One region of the Microbacterium trichothecenolyticum genome, then DNA from elsewhere that is predicted to be linked to it. Evidence: predicted binding sites of a transcription regulator. Region 1 holds the regulator's gene; each other region holds the start of a gene.
The links. The regulator HrcA, encoded in region 1, represses chaperone genes, less so after heat shock. The targets are predictions, from matches to a motif close to TTNGCACTCGNNNNNNNCGAGTGCNAA.
Positions count from the first base shown of each region.

Region 2: the regulator HrcA is predicted to act here: its motif matches at 3,013-3,039, upstream of QE412_RS16760 (Hsp20/alpha crystallin family protein).
Region 3: the regulator HrcA is predicted to act here: its motif matches at 4,965-4,991, upstream of groL (chaperonin GroEL).

Region 1 is NZ_JAUTBF010000001.1:694,180-704,442, forward strand. Features, by position in the region: gene holA (DNA polymerase III subunit delta) at 128-1,165, shown strand; gene rpsT (30S ribosomal protein S20) at 1,485-1,745, opposite strand; gene QE412_RS03325 (alpha/beta fold hydrolase) at 1,864-2,586, opposite strand; gene QE412_RS03330 (pyridoxal phosphate-dependent aminotransferase) at 2,668-3,822, shown strand; partial or broken gene lepA (translation elongation factor 4) at 3,852-5,697, shown strand; gene QE412_RS03340 (DUF1990 family protein) at 5,819-6,367, shown strand; gene hemW (radical SAM family heme chaperone HemW) at 6,367-7,584, shown strand; gene hrcA (heat-inducible transcriptional repressor HrcA) at 7,858-8,898, shown strand; gene dnaJ (molecular chaperone DnaJ) at 8,953-10,074, shown strand; gene QE412_RS03360 (16S rRNA (uracil(1498)-N(3))-methyltransferase) at 10,077-10,263, shown strand, end outside.
Region 2 is NZ_JAUTBF010000001.1:3,554,964-3,565,226, forward strand. Features, by position in the region: gene QE412_RS16740 (sugar ABC transporter ATPase) at 1-137, shown strand, start outside; gene QE412_RS16745 (glycosyltransferase) at 142-1,095, opposite strand; gene QE412_RS16750 (CDGSH iron-sulfur domain-containing protein) at 1,099-1,299, opposite strand; gene QE412_RS16755 (iron-containing redox enzyme family protein) at 1,296-2,354, opposite strand; gene QE412_RS16760 (Hsp20/alpha crystallin family protein) at 2,472-2,927, opposite strand; gene QE412_RS16765 (manganese catalase family protein) at 3,182-4,063, shown strand; gene QE412_RS16770 (DUF2231 domain-containing protein) at 4,135-4,626, shown strand; gene QE412_RS16775 (SDR family NAD(P)-dependent oxidoreductase) at 4,754-5,644, opposite strand; gene QE412_RS16780 (MBL fold metallo-hydrolase) at 5,809-6,585, shown strand; gene QE412_RS16785 (zinc-dependent alcohol dehydrogenase) at 6,628-7,776, shown strand; gene QE412_RS16790 (hypothetical protein) at 7,790-8,350, shown strand; gene QE412_RS16795 (UbiA family prenyltransferase) at 8,554-9,381, shown strand; gene QE412_RS16800 (FAD-dependent oxidoreductase) at 9,439-10,263, opposite strand, start outside.
Region 3 is NZ_JAUTBF010000001.1:25,201-35,463, reverse strand. Features, by position in the region: gene QE412_RS00195 (DNA repair helicase XPB) at 1-482, shown strand, start outside; gene QE412_RS00190 (response regulator transcription factor) at 552-1,244, shown strand; gene QE412_RS00185 (histidine kinase dimerization/phospho-acceptor domain-containing protein) at 1,327-2,631, shown strand; gene QE412_RS17645 (sensor histidine kinase) at 2,618-3,070, shown strand; gene groL (chaperonin GroEL) at 3,306-4,925, opposite strand; gene QE412_RS00175 (cold-shock protein) at 5,097-5,297, opposite strand; gene QE412_RS00170 (LytR C-terminal domain-containing protein) at 5,429-6,031, opposite strand; gene QE412_RS00165 (DUF3263 domain-containing protein) at 6,067-6,321, opposite strand; gene QE412_RS00160 (DUF2332 domain-containing protein) at 6,343-7,320, opposite strand; gene msrB (peptide-methionine (R)-S-oxide reductase MsrB) at 7,395-7,802, shown strand; gene QE412_RS00150 (nitroreductase family protein) at 7,817-8,368, shown strand; gene QE412_RS00145 (DMT family transporter) at 8,350-9,393, opposite strand; gene QE412_RS00140 (GntR family transcriptional regulator) at 9,473-9,844, opposite strand; gene QE412_RS00135 (hypothetical protein) at 9,841-10,263, opposite strand, start outside.

The sequences.
Region 1 (10,263 bases):
GGACAGGTACACCCATCACCACTGGGATGACATCCGTCATGTTCTGAACTCGTGCGCTGCCTTCTCGTGCCGTCCGTCGGCGGGCGCTGCGCGGTGCGATGTCCGAGCCGATCGGTAGGCTGGGCTAGTGACCCCGGCACCCCGACGATCCGCTCCCGCGAAGGCGAAGTCCGTCATCCCGCAGGTGTCGTGGCGCACCCCGCAGCCGGCTCCGATCGTGCTCGTCTCGGGCCCCGAAGAGGTCTGCGCCGAGCGGGCGATCGCCGGTATCCGCGCGATGCTGAAGAGCGAAGACCCGAGCCTCGAGGTCACCGACATCCGCGCCGACGACTACGCCGCGGGCACGCTCCTCGCCGTCACCTCGCCGTCGCTCTTCGGCGAGCCACGCCTGGTTCGCATCAGTGGCGTCGAGAGATGCAGCGACACGTTCCTCACCGAGGCGGTGTCGTATCTTTCGCAGACGCAAGAGGGCGCCACGGTCGTCCTGCGGCACACCGGCGCCAGCGTTCGCGGCAAGAAGCTGCTCGACGGCATCCGCGCGGGCCAGGGGAGCGGCATCGAGATCGCCTGCCCCGCGGTGAAGCGCGACTCCGACCGATTCGACTTCGCCGTCGGCGAGTTCAAGGCCGCGGGCAAACGCATCGCCCCCGTCGCCCTACGCTCACTCGTGTCGGCCTTCGCAGACGACCTCACCGAGCTCGCCGCGGCTTGCCAGCAGCTCATCGCCGACGTCCCCGGCGACATCGACGAACGCATCGTCGAGCGCTACTACGGCGGCCGCGTCGAGACCTCTGCCTTCACCGTGGCCGACACCGCCATCGCCGGTCAGTACGGCCCGGCCATGCTCGCCCTGCGTCATGCCTTGGCATCCGGGGCCGACCCCGTACCCCTCGTCGCCGCGGTCGCGATGAAGCTGCGCACCATGGCGCGCGTCGCCGGCACCCGCGAGTCGTCGTCGGCTGCGGCTCAGCGTCTCGGTATGAAGGACTGGCAGGTCGACCGCGCCCGCCGCGACCTCGTCGGGTGGACCGGCAACACGCTCGGCATGGCGATCCACGCCACTGCCCGCGCCGACGCCGAGGTGAAGGGTGCCTCCCGCGACGCCGTGTTCGCGCTCGAACGCATGATCACGGTGATCGCGACGCGCGCGCCCTACGGCGACTGATCCGCGGCCGTCCAGAGCCCGGCGGTCATCGGGCCCGCCGGGCGCCGCACCCGGCGCACCCACCCGCTGGGGCGTCTCCCGGCGTCGCACCTGCCCGCCCGGCAGCACGAGAACAGGGGATCGCGTGAGAACAGGTCGGATCCGCGCGACGTCGCCCTGTCCTCGCGTGATCCCCTGTTCTCGACGCGCAGAACACCCCACCCCGCACGCACCACAGCCAGTCCCACCCGCTGCGCCACGTCTCCCACAACCGACCGCAGCCCGGAAACCACGAAGGCCCGCCCCGTTCGACACGGGGCGGGCCTTCGACGATCGGGGCTCAGAGAGCGTTGACCTGCTTCGCGATGGCCGACTTGCGGTTCGCGGCCTGGTTCTGGTGGATGACACCCTTGCTCACGGCCTTGTCGAGCTTCTTGGTCGCGGCGGCGAGGGCCTTCTCTGCGGCCTCCTTGTCACCGGCCAGGATGGCCTCGCGGGTGCGACGCACGTGCGTCTTCAGCTCGCTCTTGACGGCCTTGTTGCGCTCGTGCGCCTTCTCGTTGGTCTTGTTGCGCTTGATCTGCGACTTGATGTTCGCCACGTCGACGGTCTTTCGTTTGAGTGAGTGTTGGAAGTGCCGGTCAAGCGGTAGAGGGACGCTGCACCAGCGGTCGTGGAGGTCGGGAAAAACCCCACACGCAAGCCAAGGACCGAGTCTATCAGGTCGAGGCCTCGATCGTGGTGAGGGCCACGTCCAGCAGCGCGTTGAACACGCGCGGTCGCATCGCCGTGACGAGGTGCGTCGTGCGCGGGACGACGATCAGCTCGGCATCCCTCGCCACCGACAGGAAGAGTCTTTCGTTCGCGCGCAACTGGTCCCACTGCCCGTTGATGAACCACAGCGGCACGCGGATCCTCCGCAGCGCCGCCAGCAGATCCAGCACCGACAGCGACGCGAGGGCCGTGTCCTGCGCGTCGAAGGCGTACCCACCGGCACCGAAGTCGGCGCGGGTCTCGGGCGGCAGGGTGCGATCGAGCACGCGGTTCGTCAGCCCGAGGCCCCGGTCGGGGAGGCTGTCGAACCGGCGAGCCAAGAACCGATACGCGGCGAGGCCCACGCCCCGCGGGATCGACGTGCACGACGCGGCGATGAAGGCGGCGACCGGCGGGGGCTCTTCACGACCCACGTACTCGATCGACAGCAGCCCGCCCATCGAATGCCCCACGAGCAGCACGGGGCCGCGGGTCGCGGCATCCCGGACCGCGCGGTCGATGGTGGCGAACGCCTCGTCCAGGGTGAAGACCTCACCGAGGCGCGAACCGTGACCGGGCAGATCGACGGCGGTGACGGAGTTTCCGCGCCGGGCGAGATGCTCGATCTGCGCCCGCCACATCGTCGCCGACGTGCGGATGCCGTGCACGAGCACGACCTGGACCGCCATGGCATCCATGCTACGAAACCGATGTGGCGCGCACCCCGGCGCGAGACCGAAGTCGAAACATGCCGTGCCTAGCATGAGCGCATGCCCCAGTTCTCGTCCCGCGCGTTCGCCATGCCCGCGTCGGGGATCCGTCGTATCTTCGAGCTCGCGCTACTGCGCCCTGACACCGTGATGCTCGCCGTGGGCGAGCCGGTCGCCGAGCCGCCCGCCCACACGCTCGCAGCCGCGGCCGACACCTGGTCGGTCGCCGATGTGCGCTACACGGCGAACGCCGGCATCGCGGGGCTCCGCGCCGCCATCGTCGACAAGCTCCGCCGCGAGAACGGCCTCGTGGTCGACGGCGCGCGTGTCCACGTCACCAACGGCGGCACGCAGGCCCTGTCGCACGCCATGCTGCTCACCCTCGGCGAGGGCGACGAGGTGCTCGTGCCCGATCCCGGCTACACGGTGTTCTCGATGGCTCCGCGCATGATCGGCGCCGTCCCCGTGCCGTATCGCCTGCGCGCCGAGCACGGTTTCGTGCCGCAGGCCGACGACCTCGCCGCACTCGTCACCCCGCGCACGCGTGCGATCGTCGTCAACTCCCCGTCGAACCCGCTCGGTGTGGCGTACTCGCGCGACACGCTGCAGGCGATCGTCGACCTCGCCGTGGCGCACGACCTCTGGATCATCTCCGACGAGGTGTACGAGCGGTTCGTGATGGATGCCGCACACGTCTCCGTCGCGGCGCTGCCCGGCGCCGCGGAGCGCACGCTCACCGTGCACTCGGTCTCGAAGACCTACGCGCTCACCGGCGCGCGTGTGGGCTGGCTCGTCACCCCGGCGGGCGCCGAGGTGACGCTGGCCAAGATCCAAGAAGCGACGACGAGCTGTGTCAACACGCCCGCGCAGCACGCGGCCCTCGCCGCGCTCACCGGAGCGCAGGATGCCGTGGATGCCGCCCGCGAGCTGTACCGCGAGCGCCTCCGCGCGAGCTGCGCGGTGCTGGATGAGCGCGCAGTGCCGTATCTGCCTCCCACCGGTGCGTTCTACCTGTGGATCGACGTGTCCCACGCCTCCGGGGGAGATGTGGCCGGCTGGGCGGAGCGCTTCCTCGTCGAAAAGGGCGTCGCCGTGGCCCCGGGCTCCGCCTTCGGTGCGGGCGGCGAGGGCTGGATCCGCATCTGCGCGGCGAGCCCGTGGGACGACCTCGCGCGCGGTCTCGCGGCCCTGCCGTCTCCACAGCGCCCGGCGTGAGGCACGCCCTCCCGTAGAATCGACGGAACATGTCACCGCGCGCACTGAAGCCCCTCGAGCCGTCTGCCACCCCGCCGGAGCAGATCCGCAACTTCTGCATCATCGCTCACATCGACCACGGCAAGTCGACGTTGGCCGACCGCATGCTGCAGATCACCGGTGTCGTCGCCGACCGCGACATGCGGGCGCAGTACCTCGACCGCATGGACATCGAGCGCGAGCGCGGCATCACGATCAAGTCGCAAGCGGTGCGGATGCCATGGGCCACCGCCGACGGCACGTTCGCGCTCAACATGATCGACACGCCCGGCCACGTCGACTTCACGTACGAGGTCAGCCGCTCGCTCGCCGCGTGCGAGGGCGCGATCCTCCTCGTCGACGCCGCACAGGGCATCGAGGCGCAGACCCTCGCCAACCTCTACCTCGCGCTCGAGAACGATCTGCAGATCATCCCGGTGCTGAACAAGATCGACCTGCCCGGCCGCCGACCCCGAGAAGTACGCGGCCGAGCTCGCCGGTCTCATCGGCGGCGACCCGGAAGACGTTCTGCGCGTCAGCGGCAAGACGGGTATGGGCGTCGAGGCGCTGCTCGACCGCATCGTCGAGCAGATCCCGGCTCCGGTCGGCAGGGCTGATGCTCCGGCGCGCGCGATGATCTTCGACTCGGTGTACGACGCCTATCGCGGCGTCGTCACGTACGTGCGCATGGTCGACGGGGCCCTTCAGCCGCGCGAGCGCATCCAGATGATGTCGACCGCCGCGACGCACGAGTTGCTCGAGATCGGCGTGTCCAGCCCCGAACCGGTGCCCACCAAGGGCCTCGGCGTCGGCGAGGTCGGCTACCTCATCACCGGTGTGAAAGACGTGCGCCAGTCGAAGGTCGGCGACACGATCACGAACCAGCGCAAGCCCGCCACCGAGGCCCTCGCCGGGTACACCGATCCGAAGCCCATGGTCTTCTCGGGCATCTACCCCATCGACGGCAGCGACTACGCGGAGCTGCGCGAGGCACTCGACAAGCTCAAGCTCTCCGACGCCTCGCTGCAGTACGAGCCCGAGACCTCGGTCGCCCTCGGCTTCGGTTTCCGCGCCGGGTTCCTGGGCCTGCTGCACCTCGAGATCATCACCGAGCGCCTCTCGCGCGAGTTCGGCCTCGACCTCATCACCACGGCGCCCTCGGTCACGTACGAGGTCACCACCGACACCGGCGACACCGTCTCGGTCACCAACCCCAGCGAATACCCCGACGGACGCGTCGCCGAGGTGTCGGAGCCGATCGTCAAGGTCGGCATCCTGCTGCCGAAGGACTACGTGGGCACCGTCATGGAGCTCTGCCAGTCCCGCCGCGGCACGCTGCTCGGCATGGACTACTTGAGCGAGGACCGCGTCGAGCTGCGGTACAACATGCCCCTCGGCGAGATCGTGTTCGACTTCTTCGACCACCTGAAGTCCCGCACGCAGGGCTACGCGAGCCTCGACTACGAACCCGCGGGCTCGCAGACGGCCGACCTCGTCAAGGTCGACATCCTCCTGCAGGGCGACAAGGTCGACGCGTTCAGCTCGATCGTCCATCGCGAGAAGGCGTACAGCTACGGCACCATGATGACCGAGCGCCTGCGCAAGCTCATCCCGCGTCAGCAGTTCGAGGTGCCCATCCAGGCCGCGATCGGCGCGCGCATCATCGCGCGCGAGAACATCCGCGCCATTCGAAAAGACGTGCTCGCCAAGTGCTACGGCGGTGACATCACCCGCAAGCGCAAGCTGCTCGAGAAGCAGAAAGAGGGCAAGAAGCGCATGAAGATGGTGGGCCGCGTCGAGGTGCCGCAGGAAGCGTTCATCGCCGCCCTGTCGGGCGACGTCGAGACCAAGAAGTAACGACCGAACCGAGAGGGGAGACCCATGCGCCGGCAGAACTTCACCGACGACACGGTCGACTACGCGGCGGTCGGCGCCACCCAGGCGCCCGATCTCATGCAGTACCCCGCCCGAGCATTCCGTGCCCGCCGAAGACGCGTGGCGTATCGGCAGCGGCGAGGAGCGCTTCATCGCTGCGAGCGAGCTGCTGCTGTCGTGGGCGCCCCTGCGGGTCGAAGAGCTCAGCATCAGCGACGTGCGCCCGGCATCCGGAGAGGGATACGCGGGCGTCGGCTTCGACGCCGAGGGCGCTCCCGTCGCCCCGAGCCGCCTCGAGGCCGAGCAGCGGTTCGCCGCCGACGGCACCCCGTTCGTAAGCCCCGGCACGGGTGTGAAGCTGCACGGCAAGGTCGACGGCCACCGCGCCGACGCCGAGCTGCGGGTCATCTCGGTGTTCGAAGAGCCGCGGCGCGTGGGGTTCATCCTCGGCACGGTCGGCCACTCGATCGTGAGCGGGGAAGAGCTGTTCGCGCTCGAGTGGCGTGACAACGACGAGGTGTGGTTCGTCGTGCGGGCGTTCGATCGCCCCACGGCCCCGTCGTACAAGCTGTTCACCAGTCTCGTGCGCCGCCGTCGCAAGGCGCTGTTCGCGCGCTACCTGCGTGCGATCTCGCCGCTGTTCACGTCCTGATGGGGGGACCTCTTCCGCTCGGAGATCCCGCCCCGGTCGACGGCCGGCTGCCCGCCGATCTGACGATCGACACCGCCGTCGACTTCGGCGTGTACCTGCACGTGCCGTTCTGCCGTGTGCGGTGCGGCTACTGCGACTTCAACACCTACACCGCGAGCGAGCTGCGCGGTGCCCGTCAAGACGACTTCGCCGACACCCTCACGGCTGAGGTGCGCCTGGCGGGCGGAGTGATGGATGCCGTGGGCGGCCGCCGCGCGGCATCCACCGTGTTCTTCGGCGGCGGAACGCCCACCCTGCTGCCACCCGGCGATCTGGCGCGCATGCTCGACGCCGTGCGGACGGAGTTCGGCATCGAGGACGACGCCGAGGTGACGGTCGAGGCCAATCCCGACACCGTCGACGACACCGTGATGCGGACCCTCGCCGCCGCGGGCGTCACCCGCGTGTCGATCGGCATGCAGTCTTCGCGCCCGCACGTGTTGGCGATCCTCGACCGCACCCACGACCCCGCCAATGTCGCGACGGCCGTCGCCGCCGCGCGTCGTGCCGGACTCGACGTGTCGGTCGACCTGATCTACGGTGCGCCGGGGGAATCGCTCGACGACTGGCGGTCCTCGCTCGAGACGGCGATCGCTCTGGACCCCGATCACGTGTCGGCGTACGCCCTGATCGTGGAGGATGGCACGAAGCTCGCCCGGCAGATCCGCTCGGGTGTCGTGGCCGAGCCGTCCGACGACCTCCAGGCAGACATGTACGAGTTGGCCGACGACCTGCTCGCCGCCGCGGGGTACGACTGGTACGAGGTGTCGAACTTCTCGCGCGGTGTCGCCCACCGATCGCGGCACAACCTCGCGTACTGGCGCGGGACGGACTGGTGGGGCTTCGGGCCCGGTGCGCACAGCCACGTCGCAGGGCTGCGGTGGTGGAACGTCAAGCATCCCGCGGCGTACGCGCAGCGTCTGGCCGCGGGGGAGTCACCGGCCGCCGCGCGCGAGCGCCCCGACGAGACCGCGCGGCGTCTGGAGTCGGTGCTGCTGCGCAGCCGCATCCGCGAGGGCCTCGCGGTGTCGGAGTTGCACGTGGAGGGGCGCAAGGCGGTGGCCTCGCTCATCGCCGACGGGCTCGTCGAGGGCGGGGATGCCGTGCGCGGGCGCATCGTGCTGACGCGCCGGGGCCGGCTGCTGGCGGACGCCGTCGTGCGGGCACTGACGGCCTGAGCGCGGCGCGACCGTCTCGCGCGGCGGGTCCGGGGGTGCGGGCGCGAGGTGCGGCGCGGGCGTCAAGGGCGGGGGTGCCGCCCAACGCACACGCATAAACGCGATTCGCGCGCATAAACGCGCTGTCCCCGCGTTTATGCGCGCGAATCGCGTTTATGGGGGTACGTCGACGGAGCCGTGCTCGCCACCGCGCGAGCCGCCCGGCGTGCTGCCGCGACGATCCCGTAGAATTGGCACTCAGGTATTCGGAGTGCCAGCCGAGAGGAGCAGCGCATGGTGTCGGAACGCGGCCTTCAGGTGCTCCGCGCGATCGTGCAGGACTACGTCGACACGCGTGAGCCTGTCGGGAGCAAAGCCATCGTCGAACGCCACGCCTTCGGGGTGTCGGCGGCCACCATCCGCAACGACATGGCTCTTCTCGAAGACGAAGAGCTCATCGTCGCCCCGCACACGTCGTCTGGGCGCGTTCCCACCGACAAGGGCTACCGGGTCTTCGTCGACCACCTCGCCGAGCTGCGCCCGCTCTCCGGAGCCCAGCGCAGCGCCATCACGTCGTTCCTCGACGAGGCCGGCGACCTCGACGACCTGCTCGCCCGAACGGTTCGCGCACTGACCCAGCTGACCGGCCAGGTCGCCATCGTGCAGTACCCCTCGTTCGCGCGCGCCAACCTGTCGCACGTCGAGCTGGTCGCCCTCGGCGGACCTCGGGTGCTCGTCATCCTGGTCACCGACACCGGCCGTGTCTCGCAGCGCATCGCGCTCGTGCCGATCGAGCCCACCGAGGCCGACATCGTCCAGTTGCGAGCCCGCGTGGGTGCCGTGCTCGTCGGGCGCAGCGTCGCGGACTGCGTGCAGCGCGTCGCCGCCACCGTGGCCGAGGGCCCGCGTGCGGGCGTCTCCCTCGATGTCGTCGCCGACGCCGTTCTGCGCGTCGTGGGTGAGGAACTCGAGGAGTTCCGTCAGGACCGCCTCGTGATGGCGGGGACCGCGACGCTCGCCAAGCGCGAATCCGATTTCCGCGGCAGCATCTACCCGCTGCTCGAGGCCATCGAAGAGCAGGTGACGTTGCTGCGGCTCATGAGCGAGATGGTCGCCGACGAGCAGGGCCTGTCGGCGAGTATCGGCCGCGAGAACGAGCCGTTCGGTCTCGTCGAGGCCTCGGTGCTCGCCAGCCGGTACGACGGCTCCGCGGGCGGTGCGCGAGTCGGCCTGCTGGGCCCCACCCGCATGGACTACTCCTCGAACCTCGCGGCGGTGCGTGCCGTCGCTCACTATCTGACCCGGGTGCTCGAAGACGACGACAGCGCCCGCTGACGACGAGCATCCCATCCGTGAACAATCCCGCGAGAGCGGGCAGGAAGGCGATTTGTGGCTGACCACTACGAGGTCCTGGGCGTCGAACGCGACGCCAGCCCGGAGGACATCAAGAAGGCGTATCGACGTCTCGCGCGCCAACTGCACCCCGATGTGAACCCCGGTGAAGACGCCTCCGAGCGTTTCAAGCTCGTCACGCACGCGTACGACGTGCTGAGCGACCCCGAGCAGCGCCGCCGCTACGACATGGGCGGCGACCAGAACCCCTTCGGCGGCGGGGGAGCGGCCGGGTTCGGCGGCTTCAGTGACATCTTCGAGACGTTCTTCGGCGGTGCGCAGGGCGGCGGCGGCCGCGGGCCGCGACCCCGCTCGCGCCGTGAGCGCGGACAGGACGCCCTCGTGCGTGTGACCCTCCAGCTCGGCGACGTCGTCTTCGGCACCCACCGTGACATCGACGTCGACACCGCCGTACTCTGCGAAACCTGCCAGGGCGCGTGCACGCAGCCGGGCACGAGCGAGGTCACGTGCGACATCTGCCACGGCTCGGGCCATGTGCAGCGCACGGTGCGGAGCCTGCTCGGCAACGTCGTCACCAGTCAGCCCTGCACCGTCTGTCACGGTCACGGCACCACCATCCCCTACCCGTGCGGCACCTGTCAGGGACAGGGGCGCGTGCGTGCCCGTCGCACGGTGTCGGTCGACATCCCCGCCGGCGTCGAGTCCGGTCTGCGCCTGCAGCTGCCGGGCTCGGGCGAGGTCGGCCCCGCGGGCGGCCCGAACGGCGACCTGTACCTCGAGATCACGGTCGAGGCGCACGACGCCTTCAGCCGCGAGGGCGACGACCTTCTCGCCACCCTCGAGGTCTCGATGCCGGACGCCATCCTCGGCACCACCACCACGATCGACGCGCTCGACGGCTCCGTCGACCTCGAGGTGCGCCCGGGCGTGCAGTCGGGCGACGTGCTCACGATCAAGGGCCGCGGCATCACGCCGCTGCGGGGCAGTCAACGCGGTGACCTGAAGGTCGGCGTGCACGTGGTGACCCCCACGCGTCTCGACCACAAGGAACGCGCCCTCATCGAGGAGTTCGCGAAGCGGACGAAGGCCCCCAAGCCCCGTCTCGCCGAGTATCAGCAGGGCATGTTCTCGAAGTTCCGCGACCGCTTCCGGCACTGATCGTGGTGCTGCACTTCGTCACCGCCGACGCGGCATCCGCGCGCCCCGGCGACATCGTCGAGCTCACCGGTACCGAGGCGCATCACGCGGCCGTGGTGCGGCGCGTGCGTCTCGACGAGCCGGTGACGCTCGGTGACGGGCGCGGGGCGTGGCTGGTGGGGGTCGTCTCGGCCGTCGCTGCGAAGCAGG
Region 2 (10,263 bases), 2.9 Mb from region 1:
TCCCCGCCGACGACAGCGACATCCCCCTCGAGGACATCCACCCTGAATCCACCGGGACGGACTCGCAGGGCGAGGACCCCGGCGTCGTCGAGCTCGGCGAGGAGGGCCAGGGAGACCTCGCGCCCGAAGACCTCTGACGCATCACCCGCGGTCGGCCGCTCGTCGTCGCAGCACGCGCATCGGTGTGGCTGCGACGACGAGCCGGGCGTCGGCGTACGCTACGCCGCCGCGTGCGCGCAGGGCCAGGGCGATCCAACTGGCGACCCCGCGTTCCAGCACCCATGCCGGCGCCCACCATGCCGCGGAGCGCTCGAACACGTGACGGCCGCCGTTTCGGCGGCGGCCCCTCTCGGCGAGCCCCGTCACGGCCAGCGCGAGCAGGACCAGGATGCCTCGCCGCCGCCGCAGCGCGAGGACCAGCGGCACCACGGCCAGCTCCACGCACAGACGCGCGGGCTGCGCCGTGCTGTCATACGCCTGGCGCACCCGCTGAGCCCAGAAATGACGGGCCGAGGGTGGTCGCCGCTCGACGAAGAGGTCGGGGCACGAGAGTACGCGTCCGCCCGCGGCACGCACCGTGCGTTCCATCTCGAGGTTCTCGAACAGCGCGTCGGGGTCGTACCCCCGAGCCAGGGCGGCTCGACGTACCGCGTAGGTGCCGGGGTAGTCGGCCGCGACGGCGCGGTTGATCAGCGTGCGGGCGGTATCCCAGCGGGCGTGCCAGGGCAGCGGCCGGAACACGTTCTGCGGCTTGACCAGGTCGGCATCCCGAAGCGCCGCGACCAACGCCGCCAGCGTGGCCCGATCATGGCGCACGTCGTCGTCGGCGATGACGACGTGCTCGTGCCGCGCGAGCGCGAGACCCGTCAGCACGCCGCGGACCTTGCCGTTGGCCCCGTGCGAGAGCATCGGAGCGACGTGCCGCACGCTGCCGGACCACGCCCGTGCGTGCGCGCGGAACAGATCCGGTGACGACCCGTCGACGACCGTGACGTCGATGTCGCTCGATAACCGTTCGAGGTATGCGGTGAGTTCGTCGATCGCGTCGTCGTGTGTCCAGCGCACGGGCAGCACGTACTCGGCATCCAGGCGCATCGCTCAGTCGTCGGTGCGGAAACCGGATGCCTTGTGCGTGCCGTCGCAGTAGGGCTTGATCGTCGACAGCCCGCATCGGCACAGCGCCACGGTGCGACGCGTGCGGGCGACCTCGCGGCCGTCGCTCGTGCGCAGGTCGACGTCGCCGCGCACGAGGAGCGGCCCGTCGGGGTAGGCGGTGATCGTGACGCGGTCGTCGGTCATCGCGCGTCCTCCCCGCGCAGCGACGACACCCGGCGTGCCCACGCATCGAGCATGTGCCGCCCCACCCGGTCGTCGACCTCGAGGCAGACCGCGGCGCCGAAGACGATGTCGGGGAGCAGGTCGGGGTGGTCCTCGGCGAGCGCGCCGGCCAGATCGCGAGCGGCGATCTGTTCGTGCACCGCGTCGGCTTCGACGTGTTCGTCGAAGTACTCGCACACGTCGTCGCCGAAGCCGAGTCGTCGCAGCCCCTCGGCATAGAGGCGGTTGGGGATCGACGAGGTCATCTCGAACGCCGCGAGGTGACCGACGATGGCCCCGATGAGACGGCGGTTGAGCCCGAACATCGACATGGCGTTGTGCGAGGCGAGGGTGACCACGGGCACGTCGTCGACGTACGCGCCGTACGTGTCACTGAGTCCCGCGCCGCGCACCGCCCGCGCGAACAGGGCGGCGTGCACGCGGTCGGGTCGTCCGCCGCCGTATTCGTCGGACTGGATCTCGACCAGCGCGGCTTTGGGGCGTCCCGTCAGGCGGGGGATCGCCCAGGAGTGCGGGTCGGCTTCGCGCAACGTGTACACGGTGCGGTGCACGAGGAATTCGTGCGCCTGCTCGAGAGTCGCCTTGCGGGCGAGATGGCGCGACAGGCTCGGACCGCCCTCGGCACCGGTCAGAGCGAACAGGGCACGGGCGACGGCGTCCGCGGTGGGGGCGGGGAGCTCCGGCACCGCGACGGAACGACGCAAGGACGCCTCGAACGCCGTCTCGATCACCCGGCGGGTCGCAATGAGGGTGGGGTCCCATTCGAGGTCGGGCCGCAGCGCAGGAAACGCGCCGTACGCCGAGGCGTACAGGACGAACAGGGCGAGCTGGAGGTCGTCGTCGCGTTCGATGTCGGCGGATGCCGTGACCGCCGCGTCGGCGAGAACGGTGTGCGCCGTCGCGATGCCGTCCACGAGGTGGTGCAGGACGGCGGCGCTGACCGGTCCGCGCGGACGGAAGGGCACGGTGGCGCCGGCGGTGTCGTCAGGGTGTGCGGGGGAGAGGGGGGAGGACAAAGTGGTGGACACCACCGCACCCTGCGTCGGATCGGGTCCGCTCGCCGAGCCCCTTGACATCCCACGCGCACGAGACGAGGGGGCCGGCCTGCCGGCCGACCCCCTCGGTGCGCCGTCTTACTGCTCGATGAGCTGCGGCGTGCTCTCGTGCGCCTCGATGACGCCGTCGCTGTCGTCGGTCGACACGGCGATGCGGCGGGGCTTCGCCTTCTCGCTGACGGGGATCGTGACGCTCAGCACACCGTTGCGGTAGGAGGCGCTGATGCGCTCGGTGTCGATGCCCTGACCGAGGTTGAGCTGACGGACGAAGGATGCCGTCTCGCGCTCGCGCGTGATCCACTTCACGCCCTCGCCCGAGCCGAGCGTGCGTTCGGCGCGGATGGTGAGCAGCTGACCGTCGACGTCGATATCGACCGAGCCGGGGTCGACGCCGGGGAGGTCGGCCGCGAGCACGTAGTGGTCGCCGTCGCGGTAGAGGTCCATCGGCATCCGGCGCGGTCCGCCGCCGCGGCGCGCGTCGAGAAGGGTCGACGCGAGGCGGTCGAGGTCGCGGAAGGGGTCGTAGGTGGCCATGTCGATTCTCCTTTTCGATCGGTCCGGATCTCGGCATCCGGAGGGTCTTGTGAAGTTGAGTCTTGTTCGCTCAACTAACCTCAGATTAGCACTCTCGGTATCCGAGTGCCAAGAGTCGGGCGCGCGATTGTCGCGCCGGCGGACGTGCGTCGCAACCCCCGTGCCGAACCCCCCGAACGGGCCGTTTCGTAGCCCGCACGCGCCGCCCCGGTCGCTCGACCGACATTCCCCCGAGCGGCGCGGGAGGAGAGACGATGTACTTCCATCGGCAAGAACTGCAGCACACCGCCACCCCCGAGAAGCCGGACGCCGTCTACGCGCGCAAGCTCCAAGAGGTGCTCGGCGGTCAGTACGGCGAGATCACCGTCGCGCTGCAGTACCAGTTCCAGGCCTGGAACATGCACATCCCCGGCAAGTACCGCGATCTCGTCTTCGGGATCGGGGCGGAGGAGATGGGGCACGTCGAGATGCTCGCGATCATGATCGCCCAGCTGCTCGAGAAGGCACCCCTCGGCATCACGACCGATGCCGTGCAGGACGACCCCACCGTCGCCGCGGTCATCGGCGGCACCGACATCCAACAGGGCATCGTCGCCGGAGCCGGTGCGCGCCCGGTCGACTCGATGGGCAACCCCTGGCAGGGCAGCTACGTCACGGCCAGCGGCAACCTGCTCGCCGACTTCACGGCCAACGCGAACGCCGAGATGCAGGGGCGCGTGCAGGTCGCGCGGCTGTACCACCAGACCGACGATCACGGCGTGAAGGACCTGTTGGCCTTCCTCCTCGCGCGCGACACCATGCACCAGAACCAGTGGATGGCGGCCGCCGCCGAACTGCGCGCCGAGGGCCTGGAGGACCTGCCCGTGCCGAGCAACTTCCCGCTCGAGAAGGAGGACCGCGACGTGTCGTACCAGTACATCAACTTCTCCAACGGCGCGAAAGCCCGCGAGGGCTCGTGGGCGTCGGGCCCCACTCCCGACGGCAAGGACGAGTTCACATACGTGCCCGAGCCGCCCGCCGGCGTGCCGATGCCCCCGCCCACGCACCCCGACGCCCGCTTCTACGGCACGACCGAGCTGCCCAACAGCGTCGAGAAGCTCGCCGGGCGCGCCCAGGACGCGCTGCACAAGGAATGAGCGGGGTCGATGCCGCGGTGCCGGGGCCGTCGACGGTCTCGGCGCCGCGGAGCGGAGCGAGTTTCCCCGCGATGCGCGCCGCAAAAGTCCCGCGCTCGGTGATGGCGGGCCCGTACGGGCACCCGTTCCATCCCGTCGCGGTGACGATCCCGATCGGGGCGTGGTCGTCGAGCCTCGTGTTCGACCTCCTCGGTCTCGCCGCCGACGATCCGCGGGCGTTCGCGACCGGGTCGCGGTGGCTCATCGCGATCGGCCTGGGCGGAGCAGCCGGTGCGTCGGTCCTCGGGCTCCTGGACCTGTCGCGCATCCCACCCGGCACGCCCGCCCGGCGTACCGCGCTCGCGCACCTGTGCCTGAACGTCACGGCGATGCTGCTCTTCTCGGCGAGCCTGGTGTTGCGGGTACTCGAACTCGGCCGTGTGCCGGGGGTCGCGTTTGTGCTCAGCGTCGTGGCATCGGCGGGCCTGAGCGTCTCGGGTTGGCTCGGCGGCAAGCTCGCCTACCGCTGGGGCGTGCGCGTCGCCGACGAGAACACCCAGCGTGAGGGCTTCGAGACGGCCTGACGTGTCGCTCTTCGGGGCCGGATGCCACGGCATCCGCCCCCCCGTTGAGTGTCCAGGAAACGCCGTGACTCCGTCGCGTTACACGGCGTTTCCTGGACACTCAACAGGGGGGGCGAGGGGGCGCCGGTCACCGTGGGCGGCGCAGGGGCACGCGACCCCACCCTCCGCTCACGGCGCCGGGGTCGTGCTGCGCCGCCAGCACGGCGCCGGTCGTCGCGGGAGCCGCGCGGCGGCGCAGGCCCAGGGACCGCTGGAGGGCACGGATGCCGCGGTCGTACGCGCGCGGGAAGACGAACCGCAGGGGCCGCGCGACGAACTGCGCGGCCCCGACGGCGATCTCGTCGCGATGGCCCCGCGCGGCCCGCACGATCGCGCGCGCCACCCGATCGGCGGACACCACGGGCGGAAGGGGGAAGGGCGTCCGGCCGGTGACGTTCGCGGCGCGCTGATAGATCGGGGTGTCGATGCTCGCCGGGAGCACGACCTTGATCCGGATGCCACGATGCCCGCGCATCTCTTGGCGCAGCGACCGCGCGAAGCCGAGCAGCCCGTGCTTGGCCGCGACGTACGAAGAGACGTACGGGCCCGCCACCTGCGAGTACAGCGAGCCGACGAACACGATCGTCCCGCCCCCGCGCGCACGGAAGTGGGGTAGCACGGCCCGCGCCGCGCGCATGTGGCCGACGAGGTTCGTCTCGATCACGCGGTCGCGCACGGCGTCGGGGGTGTCCTCGACGCTGCCGTAGGCGAAGACCGACGCCGAGGCCACCCAGACGTCGATCCGGCCGAAGCGCGCGATCACGGTATCCGTCGCCCTTTCCGGACCGCCGGGGGTGGCGAGATCGATCGAAAGGGTGAGCACCTCTGCGCCCCGGCGGCGGCACTGAACGGCCGCGGACGAGAGGGCGACCGCGTCGCGCGCGACGAGCGCGATGCGCGCCCCTCGCCGGGCGAAACGTACCGCGGTGGCGCGCCCGATCCCGCGTGAGCCTCCGGTGACGACGACGACCTGACCCATGTGCCCCCCTCGAGGATGTCGGGACACCGTAGGGTCGCCGTGTTCACCTTGCCGACGGGGTTGACGGCCCGTCTCCCGCGGATTTCCGCGAGGCGGATAACAGCCCGCCGCCGCGTCCGCAACCCCGTGTGTGATCGCTTCCGCACGCGCCCAGGGTGGCCCGCATGTCAGGGACACGGACGAGCAGGCTCGGGCGCATCGACGACGGCGTGCGGGAGGTCGCCGACGGGGTGCTCATGATCACGCGCGCCGCCACCAACAGCTACCTCGTCGACACCGACGACGGCCTGATCCTCATCGACGCCGGCCTGCCGCGCAGCTGGTCGTACCTGATCGCGGCACTCTCGGCCCACCGTTGCGCGCCCGACGATCTGGTGTCGGTCGTGTTGACGCACGGGCACTTCGACCACGTCGGCACGGCCGAGCGGCTGCAGCGGGATCACCACGTCCCGATCCACGTGCACGAAGCGGACCGGCCGCTCGTGCGGCATCCCTACCGCTACGACCGCGAGGCCTCGCGGGCCCTGTATCCGCTGCGGCACCCCGGCGGCATCCCCGCGCTGGCGCGCATGGCCCGCTCCGGCGCTCTCGCCGTGCGCGGGACCGAAGCCCTGGGCGACGTCGTCGCGGGTGTCCCCCTGCTGGGCGGGCTCGTTCCGATCGCGACGCCGGGGCACACCTCCGGCCACATGGCTTTCCACCTTCCCGACCGCGACGTGCTCTTCACGGGCGACGCACTCGTCACCTTCGACCCGTACACCGGGCGAGCGATGCCGCAGATCGTGGCCCGCGCGGCGACTGCCGACAGTGCGGCGGCGCTCGCGGTGCTCCCGGTGCTCGCGACGACGCGCGCCGCAACCCTGCTCCCGGGCCATGGCGACGCGTGGACCGACGGGGTCGAGAACGCTGTCGTCCTGGCCCGCGCGACCGGGGCCCACTGACGCATCCACGACCAGAGCCCCCGACGAACGAGGAGAGAACGCATGAGAGCGATGACCTACCGCGGACCGTACAAGGTGCGCGTCGAGGACAAGGCCGACCCGGGCATCGAGCATCCGAACGACGCGATCGTCCGCGTCGAGAGGGCGGCGATCTGCGGCTCCGATCTGCACCTGTACCACGGCATGATCCCCGACACCCGCATCGGGCACACGTTCGGCCACGAGTTCATCGGTCGTATCGAGCAGGTCGGCTCCTCTGTGCAGAACCTCTCGGTGGGCGACCGGGTCATGGTGCCCTTCAACATCGCGTGCGGCACATGCTTCTTCTGTGCGCGGGGCCTGCTGAGCAACTGTCACAACGTCAACGCCAACGCCACCGCCGTGGGCGGCATCTACGGCTACTCGCACACCGCGGGCGGGTACGACGGCGGCCAGGCCGAGCTCGTGCGCGTGCCGTTCGCCGACGTCGGGCCGCGCGTCATCCCGGAGTGGATGGACGACGAGGACGCCCTGCTGCTCACCGACGCGTTCTCGACCGGATACTTCGGCGCGCAGCTCGGCGACATCGTCGAGGGCGACACCGTCGTGGTGTTCGGGGCGGGGCCCGTGGGGCTGGCGGCGGCGCGCTCGTCGTGGCTCATGGGGGCCGGGCGCGTCATCGTCGTCGATCAGATCGACGCGCGGCTGGAGAAGGCCCGCTCCTTCGCCTTCGCCGAGACGCTCGACTACCGCGAGCACCGTGACATCGTCGTGGAACTGAAGAGGCAGACCGACTGGCTGGGCGCCGACGTCGTGATCGACGCGGTCGGCGCCGAGGCCGACGGCCACTTCTTGCAGCACCTCACCGGCGCGAAGCTCAAGCTGCAGGCGGGGTCGCCGGTGGCGCTGAATTGGGCGATCGACTCCGTCCGCAAGGGCGGCACCGTTTCGGTCATGGGCGCCTACGGACCGCTGTTCAGCGCCGTGAAGTTCGGCGATGCGATGAACAAGGGCCTGACGATCCACACGAACCAGGCGCCCGTCGCCCGTCAGTGGCCGCGCCTGTTCGAGCACATCCGCGAGGGCCGCATCTCGCCGCGCGAGCTCATCACGCACCGCATCCCCCTCGAGCACATCGCCGAGGGGTACCACATGGTCTCCGCGAAGATCGACGGGCTCGTCAAGGCCGTCATCCTTCCCCCGACCGCCTGAGAGGAGCACCCCCATGGCCTACACCGCCGACAAGCCCACACCGCCCCCGAGCGCCGAGGAATTGCGCGCGCGCATCCCCGGTTGGGGCGCCGACCTCGACCCGGCCGACCGGCCGGCCTTCCCCAAGGAGCAGTCGCTCGACCTCAACGCCCACTGGGACTTCCCTGACGAGCAGCCCGAGCCTCCCGGCGGGCGGGAGCGTTCGATCGAGCACGGGCGGCTCACTCCCGTGTTCGGCACGGCCCAGCCCCTGCACGGCGTCTCGGGCGCCATCCGCCGCTACGCCTACGATCGCTTCAGCGAGGCGCGCGCCGCGCACTGGCTTCTGCTCATCGCGGGCGACCGGGTGGACGCCGGCGGCGCCCACCTGCGTTCGCTGTTCTCGCGGCATCCCGACAACCCCATCACCGAGACCGGTGTGCTCGCCGAACGCCGGTGGTCGCCCATCGGCGACCGGCTCGGGCGGGCCGATGTGCGACACCAGTGGATCGATCCCTTCCTCATCGCCGGGCCGTGGATATTGGGGGCCGCGGGCGTTGTCGTCGTGGCGCGCCGGCTGCTGCGCCGCCGCTGACGGGTGGGGCGGCGTGGGGCCGTGGTGCGGAGTTCGTGGCGACATGCCGGGGTGGTGGCATCCGGGATCGGTGTGTCGGGGCGGGACTCCGCAGGACGGCGGCGCTCTGCCGCCCGGGCTCGCCGCCCGACCGCCCCGCCGCCCCGCCGCCCGACCGCCCGACCGCCCGGCCGCCCGGCCGCCGCGCGCGGTAGCGTCGACGGATGACGGATGCCACGGCGAAGCCGCCCGTGTGGAGTGCCCTGTGGGGCGCCACCCACCCCGGCCCCACGCTCGTGGTCACCGTGCTCGCTCTCGCGCTCGGGGGCGCAGCCGGCGTCGAGCCCGCCCGCCTGGCTCTGCTCGTGGTCGCCGTGTTCGCCGGTCAGGTGTCGGTGGGGTTGTCCAACGACGCGATCGACGGCGCCCGCGACGCCACCGTGGGCCGCACCGACAAACCCATCGCCGCGGGAACGATCACGCCGGAGCGCGCGCTCGCGGTGGCCGTCGCAGCCGTGGTGCTGGCCTTGGCGCTGTCGGTTCCACTCGGGCCGGGATTGCTCGCGGCGCACGCGATCGCTCTCGCCTCGGCTTGGGCGTACAACGCGGGGCTGAAATCGACGCCCCTCTCGATCGCACCGTTTCTGCTGAGCTTCGGGCTGTTCCCGTCGTTCGCGACGCTGTCGCTGACCCCGCCCGCACCGGCGGCGCCGTGGGCGTCGCTCGCCGGGGCGGCGCTGGGGGCGGCCGTGCACCTGACCAACGTCGTCCGCGATCTCGACGATGACCGGCGTACGGGGGTCCGTGGTCTGCCGCACCGCTTGGGTGCGCGCGCGTCGGTGGTGCTCGCGGCGGTCGGGATCATCGCGGGGGCTCTCGCGGTGCTGTTCGGAACGGATGCCACGCTGCCCGGCACCCTCTTCTTCGGCGCGGTCGTCGTGGTCGCTGCGGTGGCCGTCGTCATCACTGTCGTACGCGCGCCCGGACGGGCGGTGTTCCAGCTGACGATGCTGGCGGCGCTGCTGCTCGCCGCGCAGCTCGTCGTCACCTGAACATCCCTCCGCGAGATCTCCTCGGGCAAACGGTCACGGGCGGTCGTGGCAGGGCGCTCACTCGAGTGCCCCGCGGTCGAAACGCATCGCGTAGGCACGGGTGAACAGGGCGCCGCCGGGGCCGCGCAGCGCCGTGCGCAACGCGGCCGTTCGCGCGATGTGCGCTGCGGGGGCGGCTGCTCGACCGAGCATGGTGTTCACCCGAGCGAGCCGGGCCGCGTGTCGCGCCGAGGCGAGACGGTCGGCTTCCCAGCGGCCGAGCCCGTCGGTCTCGCCGGAGCGGAGCCACCCGGGAAGGAGCGGGGCGAGCGTCAGCGCGTCCAGCAGCCCCAGGTTCATGCCCTGTCCGCCGATCGGGCTCACCTCGTGCGCCGCGTCGCCGACGACTACGATCCGCCCGCGACGGAGGGCTGGAGCCACCGCGCGGCGTACGCGGAACGACGAGGCGGTCGAGGTGTCGACGTGCACACCGATGCGTGCGATGAGCGCTCGCCGCAGCGTGTCGGCGGCATCCGTGATCTGTGTCGTACCGGCCCAGGCGACGAGACGTCGGCGGCCGCCTGGCAGAGGGAACGACTCGAGCACCCCCTCGCGCTCGAGGTGCACGCGCGCGACGGCGTCTCCGGGAGTCTCGACGTCGGCCATGACGTACCGGTCGGGGTAGTGGTGCGTGCGGACGACCCCAGGGCGGTACACCAGCTCGCGCCCGGCCCACCCGGAGGCCACGACCACGAGGGCGGCTCTGATCTCCTCTCGCCCACCGGGACCGCGGGCGACGATGCGTACGTCGTGGCGGCCGGCGTGCACCGCCGTCACCTCCACGCCGTGGCGGACGGGCGGGGCGAGGGCGGTGAGCACATCGACGGTGTCGGCCTGGGGGAG
Region 3 (10,263 bases), 670 kb from region 1:
CCGCCACGGCCCCCGCGAAGATCGACGTCACCCGCCGCCTGGTGCAGCGGCATCCGGGTGAACGCGTTCTCGTCATCGGGCAGTACCTCGATCAGATCGACGAGCTCGCCCAGGCACTCGACGCCCCGCAGATCACCGGGGCGACGCCCATCCCCGAGCGCGAGGAACTCTTCCAGGGTTTCCGCGACGGCAGAATCCCGCTGCTGGTGGTCTCGAAGGTCGCCAACTTCTCGGTCGACCTGCCCGAGGCTTCCGTCGCCATCCAGGTGTCGGGCTCGTTCGGTTCTCGCCAAGAAGAGGCGCAGCGTCTCGGGCGCCTGCTGCGCCCCAAGCAGTCGAACCACACGGCGAGCTTCTACACCCTCATCGCGCGCGACACGGTCGACCAGGATTTCGCGCAGAACCGCCAGCGCTTCCTCGCCGAACAGGGCTACGCCTACACGATCCTCGATGCCGAGGGGATCGACGCCGCAGCCGCGTGAGTCATACCAGCGCGCGGCTTTCCGTTCCATATCCAGCCCATTGCTGGGTGCAGTCACGATAATGAGGACATGACAGCTCCTCGCATCCTCGTCGTGGACGACGAACCGAACATCCGCGACCTGCTCATCACGAGCCTGCGCTTCGCCGGTTTCCAGGTGCGAGCCGTGGCCAACGGCGCGCAGACGATCTCGGCCGTGCTCGAAGAAGAACCCGACCTCATCGTGCTCGACGTGATGCTGCCCGACATGAACGGCTTCAGCGTCACCAAGCGTCTGCGCGGCGCGGGCTACACGGCCCCGATCCTCTTTCTCACCGCGAAAGACGAGACCGAAGACAAGATCGAAGGCCTGAACGCGGGCGGTGACGACTACGTCACCAAGCCGTTCAGCCTCGACGAGATCGTCGCGCGCATCCAGGCGATTCTGCGCCGCACCATGCAGGCCGACGAGGAGTCGATCATCCGCACGGGTGAGCTCACGATGGACCAGGACACCCACGACGTCAGCGTCGGCGACGTCTCGATCGATCTCAGCCCGACCGAGTTCAAGCTCCTGCGCTATCTCATGCTCAACCCCAATCGCGTGCTGTCGAAGGCACAGATCCTCGACCACGTGTGGGAGTACGACTTCAACGGCGACGCCGGCATCGTCGAGAGCTACATCTCTTACCTCCGCCGCAAGATGGATCCGCACTCCTCCGAGCCGCTCATCCAGACCAAGCGCGGCTTCGGCTACATGCTGAAGTCGGGCAAGACGGCCTGAGGAAGGCCACGCCCTGTCGCACTCCGACGACGTCCTCACGCGCTGGTGGCGCGGTCTGAGCCTGCGGGCGAAGGTCACCGGCGTGACAGTCGCGCTGCTCGCCATCGGCTTGTTCACGGCGGGCATCGGCACGATGGTGTTCCTGCGGACGACACTCGTCAACAACCTCGACGAGCAGCTCGCGCAGCAGGCGGCCAGCAGCATCGCCAACAGCGTCTTCACGACGAACACCAGCGACGGGCAGGTCGTGTTCTCGCAGGTCGAGAACGCCCCGCAGATCGGGTCGATGGTGGTGGTGTACGGCCCCGACGGCGAGCGCAAGGCGGTCTACAACGGCACCTCGTCGCGAACGCTGCCCCAGCTGCCGGCGACCTTCACCCTCGAGCAGACCTACCTGCAGATCGATCGCCGCATCGAGTTGGAAGACCCGGAGACGGGCCAGCATTTCCTCGCCCGGGTGGGCGTCGTACAACCCCAGGGCAACCCCGGCGTCTACACCCAGATGGTGATCCAACCGCTCGCTCCCACCGATCGCATCGTGGCGGCGTACGTGGGCATCTACGCCTTCGTGGCACTGCTCATCCTCATCGCCAGCGCTCTGCTGACGCGCTGGCTCGTGACACTCACCTTCCGCAACCTGCGCCAGGTCGAGACGACCGCCATGGACATCGCCGCGGGAGACTTCAGCCAGCGCCTCACCGACATCGTGCCCGACACCGAGGTGGGGCGGTTGAAGACCGCGATCAACGCGATGCTCGCGCGCATCGACGGTGCGCTCGGACAGCGAGATGCGACCGTGCGGCAGATGCGCCGCTTCATCGGCGACGCGAGCCACGAGCTGCGCACCCCCCTGGTGACGATGCGGGGCTACGCCGAGCTGTACCGCATGGGCGCCATCCGCTCCGACGAAGACGTGGCGCAGTCGATGGAGCGCATCGAGAAGGAGGCGATCCGCATGGGTGCGCTGGTCGAAGACCTGCTCGCGCTCGCGCGTCTCGACGAGCGCCGCGACGTGACGATCACGTCGCTGGATCTGCGACCGATCGCCCGCGACGCCGCCATGGATCTGCGCGTCACCTCGCCCCAGCGCGAGGTGACCGTCGACGACACCACCTCCCGCACCGAACACGTCCTGCCCGTGATCACCCTCGACCCGCTCCTGGATGCCGGAGGGCAACCCGCGTCATCGTCGGCGCGCCGTAGGACGGCGCCGACGACCCTCGGCGATGGCGATCGCGGGAGCCACGTTGTCGCGGCTGCGCCGTCGCACGAGGGATACGGGCGAGACGCCGGCGGTCACGGGCGACGAGTCCGTGGTACCGCAGCCGGCGCCGCCCGGTGCCGTGCGCACGCCGACGCGACTGGCTCCGGTCGTGCTCGGCGATGAGAACAAGGTCCGCCAGGTCGTCGCGAACCTGCTGGGCAACGCCCGGCGCTTCACGGCCGCGGACTCCCCCATCGGCTTGCGCGTCGGTGTCGACGCCGACGCCGACATGGGGTGGATCGAGATCATCGACCACGGCGAAGGCGTTCCCGAGCAGATCCGGGAGCAGATCTTCCAACGTTTCTGGCGTGCCGACACCTCGCGCACCCGCGAGACGGGCGGCTCCGGTCTCGGCCTGTCGATCGTGGCATCCATCGTCGACCTGCTGCACGGCACCGTCGAGGTGCACGACACCCCCGGCGGTGGCGCGACGTTCCGCGTCTCGCTCCCCTTGGCCGACCGTCGAGACGTCCAGGAGCACGCGCTCATCGAGACGCAGCCGCTTGAGCGACTCCCCCGCAGCGACCTCATCGGAGAAGATTCCTCACAGCCCGCTCCGTGACGGAAGAGGCGGCGGTCGCGCATGTCAGGCGGGCGCGACGCACGGCCTCGCCGTCTCCGGTCGAGCATCAGCGCCACGTCCAGCTGAGCGGATCTCGGAGAGCCTGGATCCCGGGCTCTGGCCTCACTCTTCGAGAACGTTCCGGGTCGCGCGGCGCTCGGGTCCGCGACGAGGTCTGCGAACGGCAGAACGCCCCCTCCCGAGGGAGGGGGCGTTCCGATGCGTCAGGCGTGGATCAGAAGTCCATGCCACCCGTCGGGTCGGCGGGAGCCGCCGCAGCCTTCTCGGGCTTGTCGGCGACGACGGCCTCGGTGGTGAGGAAGAGACCGGCGATCGACGCGGCGTTCTGCAGCGCCGATCGGGTCACCTTGGCGGGGTCGATGATGCCCTGTGCGAACAGGTCACCGTACTCGCCGGTCGCGGCGTTGAGGCCGTGACCGACCTCGAGCTCGGCGACCTTGTTGGCGACGACGCCGGGCTCGAGACCGGCGTTGAGCGCGATCTGCTTGAGCGGGGCCTCGATGGCGACCTTGACGATGTTCGCGCCCGTGGCCTCGTCACCGACGAGCTCGAGGTTGGCGAACGCGGTCTTGCCCGCCTGGATCAGCGCGACACCACCACCGGCGACGACACCCTCTTCGACGGCGGCCTTCGCGTTGCGAACGGCGTCTTCGATGCGGTGCTTGCGCTCCTTGAGCTCGACCTCGGTGGCAGCGCCCGCCTTGATGACGGCGACGCCACCGGCGAGCTTGGCGAGGCGCTCCTGGAGCTTCTCGCGGTCGTAGTCGCTGTCGGTGTTCTCGATCTCGCGGCGGATCTGGGTCACGCGACCCTCGATCAGCTCGGACTCGCCGGCGCCCTCGACGATCGTGGTCTCGTCCTTGGTGATGATGACCTTGCGCGCACGGCCGAGCAGGTCGACGGTGGCGTTCTCGAGCTTGAGGCCCACCTCTTCGGTGATGACCTGGCCGCCGGTGAGGATCGCGATGTCCTGCAGCTGCGCCTTGCGACGGTCGCCGAAGCCGGGAGCCTTGACGGCCGCCGACTTGAAGATGCCGCGGATCTTGTTCAGCACCAGGGTCGCGAGCGCTTCGCCCTCGACGTCCTCGGCGATGATGAGGAGCTCCTTGCCCTCCTGGATCACCTTGTCGACGATCGGCAGAAGATCCTTGATGTTGGAGATCTTCTGGTTGGCGATCAGGATGTAGGGGTCTTCGAAGACCGCTTCCTGACGCTCGGGGTCGGTGACGAAGTAGGGGTTGATGTAGCCCTTGTCGAAGCGCATGCCCTCGGTGAGCTCGAGCTCGGTGCCGAAGGTGTTGCTCTCTTCGACCGTGACGACGCCTTCCTTGCCCACCTTGTCGATGGCCTCGGCGATGAGCTCGCCGATGGCGGGGTCGGCGGCGGAGATCGACGCGGTTGCAGCGATCTGCTCCTTCGACTCGACCTCTTTGGCCGAGGCGAGCAGCTCGTCGGTGACAGCCTTGACGGCCTTCTCGATGCCCTTCTTGAGCGAGATGGGGTCGGCGCCGGCGGCGACGTTGCGCAGGCCCTCGCGCACGAGCGCCTGGGCGAGAACGGTGGCGGTGGTGGTGCCGTCACCCGCGACGTCGTCGGTCTTCTTGGCGACCTCCTTGACCAGCTCGGCGCCGATCTTCTCGTACGGGTCGTCGAGCTCGATCTCCTTGGCGATCGAGACACCGTCGTTCGTGATCGTGGGGGCGCCCCACTTCTTCTCGAGCACGACGTTGCGACCGCGGGGGCCCAGGGTCACCTTGACGGCGTCAGCCAGCGTGTTGAGGCCACGCTCGAGGCCACGGCGTGCCTCTTCGTCGAAAGCGATGATCTTTGCCATAAGTGTGTCGTCCCTCCCGGACGGGTGACTTCCAGATTTTTGGCACTCGACGAAAGCGAGTGCTAACTCATTCTGGCACTCGCCCCTGGGGAGTGCAAGCCACCATCCCGGGCGTAGACGACGACGCCGTGGCATCCACGGTGGGATGCCACGGCGTCGGAAGACGGTGGGTCAGGCCAGTCGCACCGACTCTGCCTGGGGGCCCTTCTGGCCCGTGCCGACGGTGAACTCGACGGTCTGGCCCTCTTCGAGAACACGGAAGCCCGACATCTCGATGCTCGAGTAGTGGACGAAGACGTCCTGCCCGTCGGCGACGGTGATGAACCCGAAGCCCTTCTCGGCGTTGAACCATTTGACAGTGCCCTGCGTCATGCGAATCTCCCGTTGCTGAATGACGAGGTCATCGTAAGCACGCCGCATACCGCAGGACCGGCCGCTCGGCGCATTGTTGACGCGTAGGCCGCGAACTTGTTACGCCGCGGAAACACGCGGCCCTGGCGAGGTCAGGAGGTCGGCGAGGGCGACGCCTGCGCGGCCGAGCGGTCGAGTCCGACGACCACCACGAGACGCTTGACATCGCTCTCGTCGTCGGGCGTGCTCGGGTCGTCGGTGGGCTGCAGGAACGTGCTCTGCGCGGTCTGGGCGCCACCCAGGGCTGCCGCCAAGCCCGCGGCCGCAGCCTGGTCGCTCTCGCGCAAGTAATAGATCGTCGTGGTGGCGAAGTCGGTGGTGTCCGAGTCGCCGGTCTCGACCGTGTCGGCCGCCCAGCCGGCACCGATGATCTGATCGCGCACCGCCGCGGCGAGACCTTCTTGGCCTGTTCCGTTCAGGACCACGACCGAGTACGACGTGTCGATGGCGGCCGGGGTGGTCGGCTCCGCCGAAGCGGTCGGCGCAGGCGCCGGCTCGGTGCCGAACGAGATGCGCCCCGACACCACCAGCGACCCGAAGATGCCGACGATGATCAGGACGAGGGTGGCGATGGCGGCCCACAGGAAGACGATCCATCCGCGCAGCCGCGGGTTCTCGGCACGATGGGCCCCGACGCGACCCGACTCGACCGACAGGTCATCGAAGCGATCCCGCGGGAAGGTCGATCTGGCCATTGGACGATGCTATCGGTCCCACCCGTGCGGCTTTGTCAACGGGTTGCGGTACGGCCGAGACGTTCCTGTCGCTGCTCCGCCGCATCGTCGCGAAGACGCCGCAGGCGTCGCACCAGCATCGGGTCGTGCGCGAGGGCCGCGGGCGTATCGATGAGACGGCCGAGGAGTTGGTAGTACCGCGCGGGCGTCAGCGCGAACTCGGCGCGGATCGCTTCTTCTTTCGCACCCCCATGGCGCCGCCATTCACCCTCGAAGGCGAGGAAGGCGCGATCACGGTCCGAGAGGGTCACCCTCTCACGGTAACGGCGACCTCACGCCGATCCCGGATGCCACGCCACCCACGCCCCGAGCGGATCGGCCTCGGCGACGACCTCGCCGTCGAGCGCCACGGCGAAGCCGCCTCGCGAGAGCTGCGGCCGCCGCGTCCATCCGTCGTGCAGTCCCGGTGCGTCGAGGGTGATCCACCGTCCCGCTCGGCGAGCGGCGTCGATGACGGCGCCGCGGCGAACGCGCGGGACGTGGGCGAGCACCCCCGGCGTCGTCACCACGAGGGTCGCATCTCGCGGGGCCCGGGCCGCGAGGCCCGCGAGGGCGTCGGCGCCGTCGCCGGCCACGAGCAGGGGCGGATCGGCGGCGGCGATGTCGAGGGCCGCGGTGACGCGCTCCTTCCGCCCCTCCTCCCCCGGCCAGACGAGACCCGTCAGCCACGCGCGGTCTGCGTCGACCCTCGCGTCGAGAGGCGACAGATCGACCCCGGCACGCCAGACGATGTGCGGCATCCTCAGCTCGGGACGTCCTTCGAGGACGCTGTCGAGCACGACGGGGCTCGCGCCCGTCGCGGGGTCGAGCGCGACGACCTCGTCGCCCCGGCGATAGCGGTACGAATAGCGATCGGGATACAGGCACAGTCCCGCGCTGGCGCCCACTTCGAGCAGAGCGATCGGACCCTCGATGAGCGAGAGGGCGGGCAGCAGTGCCGCGCACCGCAGCGGCTCGTTGGTCTGAAGGCTGCGCCGTGCGCACTCGGCGACCAGAGCGTCGGCGTGGCCCACGATCCAGCCCGCCCACGCCGCGAGGTCGTCGTCCGGAGCGCCGAGCAGGCGCATCACGGCGAAGACCAGCGGGGGTTGACGCCGGGTCTCGTCGATGCGGGCGAGCACGGCGGCCACGGCCGGATCGTCGCCCACGCGGCGCGCCCAGGCCTCGTACAGCGGTGAGCGACCGGGTGCCTCCTCGCGGGCGAAACGCCCGTACCGGTCGATGACGGCCCTCACGGCATCCTCTTGCATTCCGCAGATTATGCCGCGCCGACCTGACCGGCCCGCGACACGAGAGAATGGGGGACGAACGAAGGGAAGATCGCATGACTTACGCCGTCGACAAGTCCGACGACCAGTGGCGGGCCGAGCTCACGCCCGAGCAGTACGCGGTCCTGCGCCAGGCAGGCACCGAGCGCGCCTGGACCGGTGAACTGCTCGACGAGAGCCGCGCCGGTCTCTACACCTGCGCCGCGTGCGGTGCCGAGTTGTTCCAGAGCGGAACGAAGTTCGACTCGCACTGCGGATGGCCGAGCTTCTACGAGTCGGTGCGCCCCGAGGCCGTCGAGCTCATCGACGACAACAGCCACGGCATGCAGCGCACCGAGGTGCGCTGCGCCAACTGCGGCTCGCACCTCGGGCACGTGTTCCCCGACGGTTTCGGCACGCCGACCGGCGACCGCTACTGCATGAACTCGCTGTCGTTGTCCTTCACGCCCGAGAGCGACGCGTGAGCGCACTGGAGGCGATGCGGGACCGCCGCTCGTGGTCGAAGGTCACCGATCTCGCCCCCACGAGCGTCGAGCTCGAGGCCTTCGTGGCCGCGGCCGGTCGCGTCGCCGATCACAAATCGCTCCGTCCCTGGCGGATCATCGAGATCCGCGGGAGCGACCGCGACATCCTCGCGCGGGCTCTCAACAAGGCCGACGGTAAGAAGGGGTACTCGTCCAAGCCCCGTCGCGCTCCGCTGATCCTCGCGGTGGTGGCCGACCTGTCGTCGAAGAAGATCCCCGCGTGGGAGCAGGAGGCCGTGGCATCCGGTGTCGCGCACATGCTGAGCCTGGCCCTCGACGAGGCCGGCTTCGGGGTGTTTTGGCGCACCGACGACAAGACCCGCAGCAAGTCGCTCGCCAAGGCCCACGGTCTGAGCAAGCACGAGGTGCTGCTCGGCTGGCTGTACGTGGGCGGCAAGCCGCAGCGTTCGCGCCCGATCCGGCGCAAGACCGTGGATGCCGCGAAGCACATCTCCCGCCTGCCCGGAGGCAAGAAGACGCGCAAGGCTCACGACGCGCGCCTCTGACCCGTCGCCCGAGACCCCTTCTCCGCAGCCGCCCGAGGACACCTTCCTCGGGCGGCTGCGTCGTGGAGAGGGGGTCGATCGCTCAGGAGCGTCGGCCGCCGCCACGGCACCGCCGCGATGACGACGCCGGCGATCGCGACGGCAGCCGCCAGGAGCGCGACCGGCGTGGAGGGCGCGGCGGGAGCGGGCCACAGGGCATCGAGGAGCACCGAGGTGCTGAGCAGCCCCACGACGGACCCGAGGCCGAGCAGCAGGACGCCGGTCCGGCGGACCACCACCGCCGAGAGGAAGATGTAGACGACCCCGACGGCACCGCCGATGTAGAGCCACGGCTCCGTCGGCACGACCCGCGGGGCCCCCACCGCGACCACGTGCACGATCGCGGCGACGAGCAGGACGAGCGTGCCGCCGATGAAGTTGACCAGCGTGGCGGTCAAAGGGCTCTCGACCCGGACGCGCAGGCGCCCATTCGTTCCCTGCTGCCACGCCACACCGGCGCCCGCGACGACGGGGACGATGAGCATCCACAGGGGAACGCCTCCGAGCGCGTCGCCCGACAGGCACACCACCACCCCGGCGATCGCCAGGGCCGCACCGATGAGTCGGCGCACGGTGACGGGCACGACTCCGGCCGGCCCGTACCCCACGCGGTCGAGGACGAGACCCCCGGAGGTCTGCCCCGCGACGAAACCGACCGTGAAGAGGGCGACCCCGATCGTCGCGACCGTCAGCCCCTGACTCGCGACCGTGAGGGCACCGGCGAGTCCGCCGAGGAGCATCCACGGCGGGATCGAGCGACTCCGGATGCCGCTGACCAGGCGCACGAACCCGCGTCGCCCCTCGGGGATCAGGGCAGAGAGGACGATGAGGATCAGCAGGCCCGAGCTGAACGACACGGCCGCGGCCACGATCCCGTCGCCCAGTTCCGCTCCGAGGGTGCCGTTGATGCGCGCCTGCAGGGCGGTGAGGGCACCGATGAGCACCGCTCCCCCGACAGCCACACCGATGGCACCGCGCTCCGACACCGTTCTCCCTCCGTGCCCCCGGCTCGAGGACCATCGTCGATCGTACGGTGCGCCGATCGCCGCGCCCGCACCCGAACGGTCACGGCGTGCGGGCGTCCCCCCACATCACCCGGAGCACGTCGGCGAGCGTCTCGACCGCGACGCCCTCCGCGACGGCCGCGTCGACCAGGGCGCGAAGCTGTCTCGTCAGCTCCGCCGGCAGGGCGGCGACGCCGGGGGCGACCCGAGTGCCCGATCCCACGCGCGTGACGATGAGACCGTCGTTCTCCAGCGACCGGTACGCCTTCTGCACGGTTCCCGGGGCGACGCCGAAGTCGGCGGCCGCCTGGCGCACGGTCGGGAGTCGTTCTCCGGCGCCGAGTCGTCCCGACACGATCAGCCCGCGGAAGAACCGGTGGACGTCGGCGGTGGAGCCCGTCTCCTCCACGGCGGGGGGCGTGGCACCCGTCATGACCGCAGCTCCCTCACGGCGACCGTGCGTCGACGAGGCGCCGCCGCGACCCGGATGCCGCCCAGGGCGAGCAGGGCCAGCAGCAGGCAGCCGCCGATCTCGAGAACGGGGGCGACGATGCCTCCCACCAGGATCAGATCGGCGTGCGGAAGGTTCACGCTCAGAGCCGGCCCGGTACCTGAATCGGTCATGATCGTCAGCGACGTCGTCACCGCGGAACGGGCGAGGCGCAGCATCCCCGCCAGCGCGATGAGCGTCGCGCCGACGGCGAGGATGACGGCGTCTCGCGCGACGGACGCGCGCCGGGTGCGTTCGACGTCGAGGGGCACATCGTCGGGAAAGGGACGGACGGCGTTTCGGTGCAGGGCGAGGAGCAGCGCGGCGGCGAGCGCGACGATCGAGAGGATCAGGGGGATGCC